Regions from separate parts of the Pseudoalteromonas sp. DSM 26666 genome, predicted to be linked through region 2. Evidence: predicted binding sites of a transcription regulator. Region 2 holds the regulator's gene; the other holds the start of a gene.
What was found. The regulator FliA, encoded in region 2, starts transcription of late flagellar genes. The targets are predictions, from matches to a motif close to CTAAAGNTNNNNNNNNNNNNGCCGATA.
Positions count from the first base shown of each region.

Region 1 (3,430 bases), on a different contig from region 2:
GCTGCAACCAGTTTTGCTGCCACTTACGAAGAGGGCGTGCATTACGATGTCGTCTCTGATCGTGCAACCAGAAAACCAGAAGTAAAAGAGTTTTTCTCTTTTTACTGTCCTGCATGTAATAACATGGAACCACTGCTGGCCGAGATCAAACCTAAGCTAGATAAAAACGTAAAGTTTAAGAAAAGCCATGTAGATTTTGTGGGTGTACGTGACCCAGAACATCAAACCATGATCAGCCAAGCATTAGCTACAGCTGAAGTACTACCTCAAAAAGATAAAATTATTTCAGCGATGTTTGATCATATCCATGCAAAGCGCGCTCGTTTTAATGAGCTTGCAGATGTAAAAGATGTATTTTTAGCTCAAGGCGTAGATGGCGACAAGTTTGATAAATTATTTGAAAGCTTCTCGGTACGTACACTTAGCTCTAAAATGAAACGTGACCAAGATTACTTTAAAGGTAAAGGGGCACTGCGTGGCGTTCCTACATTTATTGTTAATGGTAAATATAAGCTTAACTTAGGTGGCGAGTCAGGCATTTCATCGCCAGAAGATGTAAGCGCACTCATTAATTACTTAGCAAATAAATAAGTAGTTTGGTTAAATAAAAAAGCTCCTTAAGGAGCTTTTTTTATTCTTACAACGTGCGCTGTTTAATGCTTTTTTTATTTACGTTGTAAAAACACACCAGATTCAATGTGGTGTGTATAAGGGAACTGATCAAATATTGCAAAGCGCTTAACCTCGTGGGTTTGCGTTAAGTGTTCAAGGTCACGCTCTAATGTGTCTGGGTTACATGAGATATAAATAATATTTTCATAATTAGCCACTAAGTCACACGTAAGCGTGTCCATGCCTGCTCTAGGCGGGTCGACTAAGATGGTTTGGCAGTTGTAACTACTCAAGTCAATGCCATCTAAGCGAGAGAAAGTACGCTCGCCTTTCATTGCCTGAGTAAACTCTTCGCTCGACATGCGAATAATATCTAAGTTAGTTACTTGGTTTTGAGCAATATTATATTGCGCTGAATGCACCGACGATTTTGATATTTCCGTCGCCAGCACTTTATTAAATGAACCAGCAAGTGCAATAGAAAAGTTTCCATTACCACAATACAGCTCTAGTAAATCATTGTTTAGTGGTTTACATAACTCTTGTGCCCACTCTAACATTTTAATATTCACCTTCGCATTAGGCTGAGTAAAGCTATTTTCTACCTGTTGATAGATTAGCTCTTGGCCATTCACCATTAAGCGCTCAGTAACAAAGTCATCGCCCAATTTTTCTTTTTGCTTACGTGCACGGCCAATAAAGTCAATTTTGTACTGGCTACTTAGCTTTTCCTTTAAGGCATTGATCTCAGTTAACCAGTGTTCATCAAGTGGCTTGTGATATAGCAAGCTCACTAAAATTTCACCACTGAGGGTTGATAAATAATCTATTTGAAATAATTTACGACGTAGTACTTCGCAGCCTTTTAAATTATCAATCATCACCTGCATAATTTCACCTACTAAAGGAGCTGCAGGGTCAAAGGTATCAACACGTATTTTATCTTTTGTTTGTTGATCAAACATAATATGAAACAGATCGTCACCATCGTGCCATACTCTAAATTCTGCACGTTGGCGGTAGTTAATGGGCTCAGAGCTAAATACTTCTAACTGTTTTACACCAAAACGTTGAAATTGCTCTGTAATACGCTGCTCTTTTTCATTTAATTGTGCATCGTACTGCGTGGTATCTATATTTATAACTGCCATTAACGGTATAACCTTATCGTTGAGATCTGTTTATCGGCGCTATTGTAGGGAGCGAAGCGTATTTGTCTAGTTTTGATCAAATATAGTGAGCTTTTTTTGAGCATTTTACTACAGTATAGGCTTACTTGGCCGATATAAGAGTAAGTCTAAATAGGAGTCTTCTCATGAAAATAGGTAACTTTAGTTTTGTTCCAAACAGTAATGCTAATAAATACAATACTAAACAAGCAATGCCACAGCCTAAAATAGACTCGCCACCAACTAGTTATCAGCAACGAGGAAAAGAACTGGCTGCTGCCGTATTAGGTGACAAAATGGCAAAAGGACTAGGTTTGCCGGTCGCTGAAACCAAAAAAGACAAACCACTGTTTGATTTTAATGAAGTCGTTAAAAATGTTTTAGACTTTGTAACAAGCTCGGTAAATAAAGCCAAAGCCAATGGTGCTAATGATGAGAAACTACAAGATATGCTAAATCAGGCACGTAAAGGAGTGCAGACGGGTGTTGATGAGGCTGTGGATGAATTAAAAGGCATGGGCGTATTTAATCAAGAACTTGAAGAGGGTATTGATAAGTCTAAAGAGGGTATCTTTAGTGGCCTCGATAAATTTGAGCAGAACTTATTTAACCCACAACCTGCAAGCGTAACTGTTAGTCAGGCGCAATATGTAAGTTTAAGCAATAGTGCTGATTATACATTTACCACAGCAGAAGGTGATGAGGTGAGTATTAGCTTTGCAGATGCTTACCAATCGCAATCATCTAGTCGCTATCAAAAAACAGATGATTCACAATCATTTAGTACGCAATTTTCTGAATCCCGTGAGCTCTCTTTCTCGATGTCAGTAAACGGTGAGCTTAATGAAGACGAGCAGCAAGCCATAAATGATTTAATGGCAGAGTTACAAGATGTCAGTAAAACCTTTTTCAGTGGCGATTTAGATAAAGCATTTGAACAAGCCCAAGAACTCAGTTTAGGTAATGAACAGCTGGTGGCATTCTCAATGGACTTACGTCAAAGCAAAACCGTTGCTGCCATTAAAGAGTATGAACAAATTAAGCCAACATCAGAAAAAGCCATTGCCGAAACAGTTGCCCCTTTTAATGATGATCTAAAATCGGCTTACTCTAAAGCGCAAACCCTAGGATTAGAAAGTCAGCTATCAGGTATCATTCAATGGCTAAATCAAGATCAACAAGAAATAGATAAACTGGTTGATTACACTAACACCATGTTTGAAAACTTAGATAAACTAAACGCCGCTACTGCGATGCTAGGCACTGAGTAAAACTACTTTCTTTTATAAAAGCCACATGGCAAACTGCCGTTCTTAGTAAAGAGTAGGAATGGTAGTTTGTCAGCGCACATCATGGTATTTGATTCAGGTATAGGTGGAACCACCGTGCTTGAGCATATTCAGCAAAGCATTCCTCATGCTCAATACAGCTACTTTATGGATAACGCATTATTGCCATATGGTGCGCAATCGCAACAAACCATCATTCATCGCCTATGCGGATTGATCCAATTTATTAAAGATGAGTCACTTAATGTCGACTTAATTGTTATAGCCTGTAATACCGCCTCAACATCAGCGTTAAGTGCGGTGCGCCAAATTACCGATATTCCTATTGTTGGGGTTGTACCTGCAATTAAACCCGCAGCG
Region 1 is NZ_FPAR01000017.1:20,238-23,667, forward strand. Features, by position in the region: gene BM380_RS18180 (thiol:disulfide interchange protein DsbA/DsbL) at 1-591, shown strand, start outside; gene trmA (tRNA (uridine(54)-C5)-methyltransferase TrmA) at 666-1,763, opposite strand; gene BM380_RS18190 (DUF5610 domain-containing protein) at 1,928-3,052, shown strand; gene murI (glutamate racemase) at 3,119-3,430, shown strand, end outside.
Region 1: a site for FliA is predicted at 1,872-1,898, ahead of BM380_RS18190 (DUF5610 domain-containing protein). Genes of this name have one in related genera too.

Region 2 (3,430 bases):
TGAAGAAATGAACGCAATTCGTCAACTATTAGAGCACCAAGTATCAGGTTTAATGCAGCAAGATATGGCACGTCGCGACCCGACCCGTGCATGTATGATTGACCGCTTAGTCGGTATGGGGATAGAGAAAAATGTTGCTGAGCAAATGGCATGTTTTGTACCAGACGATGTGTCTCGCCAACAAGGCTGGAAAGCTTTATTGAACATGGTTGAAGATCAAATGCAAACCACGAACAACGAAATACTTCGCCAAGGCGGTGTTTTTGCGTTAGTCGGACCTACTGGCGTGGGTAAAACCACCACAGTTGCAAAACTGGCAGCATTGGGTGCACAAAAATACGGTGCCGATAAAGTAGCGCTTATTACTACCGATACCTACCGTATTGGTGCTTATGAGCAGCTAGCAACGTATGGTCGTATTATAGGTTGTGGCGTTAAACAAGTTAAAGATGCAAATGAATTAGCAGAAGTTTTATACCATTTACGAAATAAACGTCTAGTCTTAATTGATACAGCGGGAATGAGTCAACGTGATTTACGCTTAACCGAGCAGTTAAACACCTTGATGCGTAATCAGCGTGTTGATATACGTAGTTATTTAGTATTAAGTGCGACGGCGCAAATTAATGTATTACAAGAAACAGTAAGGCACTTTAAAAAAGTACAGCTAAGCGGATGTATTTTTACTAAACTTGATGAGTCATTGAGTTTAGGTGAGATTATTAGTATTGCGATTCAAAATCGTCTCCCAATAGGGTATCTTACTAACGGTCAGCGAGTACCAGAAGATATTAGAGTGGCAAATGCCGAAAAACTAGTAAAAAAAGCTGAGCAATTGTATTTAAAAAGAATAAAAGCACAACAATCACGACACCAATCAGTGGCGTCGAGCACAGTAGAGATGTATGATTAACACAGTTTTAGATCAAGCAAGCGGCCTTCGCAAAATGAGCAAGAATAATAATAACGGCGTAAAAGTTATCGCTGTCACCGGCGGCAAAGGTGGAGTGGGTAAAACGAACGTATCCCTTAACACGGCAATCGCGTTAGGCCAACAAGGCAAACGTGTGCTTGTACTAGATGCTGATTTAGGATTAGCGAATTGTGATGTGATGCTTGGACTGCGCGTTGAGCGTAATTTATCTCATGTTTTATCGGGCGAATGTGAACTTGATGATATTTTAGTCGAAGGTCCCGCAGGCATAAAAATAGTGCCTGCAACATCGGGTTCGCAAAGTATGGTTGAGTTATCACCCTCAGAGCACGCTGGACTTATTCGTGCATTTAGTGAACTTAACACCGACTTTGATATTTTAATTGTTGATACCGCTGCGGGTATTTCCGATATGGTGCTGAGTTTTTCTCGCGCAGCGCAAGATGTGGTTGTGGTGGTATGTGATGAGCCTACATCAATTACCGATGCCTATGCTTTAATTAAAGTACTTAGCCGTGAGCACGGCGTTTATAAATTTAAAATTGTTGCCAATATGGTGCGTAGTTTACGCGAAGGGCAGGAATTGTTTGCAAAACTTTCAAAGGTTACCGACCGATTTTTAGATATATCAATGGAGTTGGTTGCAACGGTTCCATATGATGAAAATATGCGCAAATCAACGCGCCGCCAAAAAGTAATTGTTGAGGTTTTTCCTGGGTCGCCTGCTGCAATTGCTTTTAAAACACTGGCTACAAAAATTGCTAAGTGGCCAACACCTAGTCAAGCCTCGGGTCATTTAGAGTTTTTCATTGAGAAACTAGTTAGTAACTAACAATGACAATACCGGTGAATAGAGCTATGGGATATCAGTCAACACAGAATTTAAATATGATTGTTGAAAAGCATGCCTCATTAGTCAAGAAAGTGGCGTGCCATTTAATTGCTCGTTTACCGGCCAGTGTGCAGCTAGATGATTTAATTCAATCGGGTATGATTGGTTTAATTGAAGCTTCAAAAAACTTTGATGCAAGCAAAGGCGCAAGCTTTGAAACCTTTGCCGGTATTCGTATTCGTGGTGCGATGATAGATGAAATGCGCCGAGGCGATTGGGTTCCACGTTCAGTTCACAGAAAAAGCCGTTTGGTTGCAGAGACTATTGTTGCGCTTGAGAACAGTTTAAACCGTGAACCTAAAGATAGTGAAGTTGCTGAAAAACTTGAAATTTCGCTAAATGAGTACCATCATATTTTAAACGATGTAAATGTAAGCAAAGTGTTAGGCATTGAAGACCTTGGTATAGATGATGATGTGATTACACCTCATGGCCAAGATTTAGCACTAGACAAACCGTTCAATAATGTTAAAAATGAACGGTTTAATGAGTCTTTACTCAGTGCAATAAAGTCGTTACCGGAAAAAGATGCAATGGTGCTTTCTTTGTACTATAACGATGAGATGAATTTAAAAGAAATTGGGCATATACTCGATGTAAGTGAATCGCGTGTAAGTCAGATACATGGTCAGGCGATGATTAAGCTTAAAGCAAAAATCAATGACTGGATAAACTAGAAGTAAGTAAATAAAGGTTCAGGCCTCACTGGAGGATGTTTTGGATAAAAACATTAAAATTCTTGTTGTTGATGATTTCTCAACAATGAGACGTATTATTAAAAACCTGTTGCGCGATTTAGGTTTTACCAATGTTCAAGAAGCAGATGACGGGTCAACTGCTTTGCCTATGTTGCAAAATCAAGCGTTTGATTTTGTTGTAACAGATTGGAATATGCCAGGCATGCAAGGTATTGATCTTTTAAGGGCAATTCGAGCTGATGAAAAATTAAAGCATATTCCTGTTTTAATGGTTACAGCAGAAGCTAAAAAAGAACAAATAATTGCTGCGGCCCAAGCAGGTGTTAATGGTTATATTGTTAAACCATTTACTGCAGGTACATTGAAAACTAAATTAGAAAAAGTGTTCGAACGCTTAGGTTAATGAGAGGGAGAGGCTTATGTCAGCACCTGCTGCGCCTCAGATTACTTTAGAACAAGCTCGCCAGTTAGTTGTTTTTTTAGAAAATGGTGAGCAAGATAAAGCGAATCAGTTAATTTTAGAAACAGCTTCACAAGAGCAATCACAGTTATTTGCTGAGGTGGGTAAGTTGACGCGTCAACTGCACGAAGCTTTAAAAAGTTTCGAGTTAGACACGCGTTTAACAGACATTACCACTGATGCCATCCCTGACGCAAAAAAACGCCTTAACTATGTCATGGAAATGACAGAAAACGCAGCCAATAAGACAATGGATGCGGTTGAAGCAAGCTTACCATTAGCACAAGAAATCGCTGACGAAATAGCTGATATCAAGCCAACGTGGGATCGTTTAATGAACCGCGAAATAGAGCTTGGTGAGTTTAAATCACTTTGTCATAGTATTGATAAGTTTATGAGCAGTTCTCATCACAAAACCGATGAGTTACAAATGCTGATGACTAATG
Region 2 is NZ_FPAR01000005.1:292,585-296,014, reverse strand. Features, by position in the region: gene flhF (flagellar biosynthesis GTPase FlhF) at 1-913, shown strand, start outside; gene BM380_RS11580 (MinD/ParA family ATP-binding protein) at 906-1,766, shown strand; gene BM380_RS11575 (RNA polymerase sigma factor FliA) at 1,793-2,503, shown strand; gene cheY (chemotaxis response regulator CheY) at 2,544-2,927, shown strand; gene BM380_RS11565 (protein phosphatase CheZ) at 2,944-3,430, shown strand, end outside.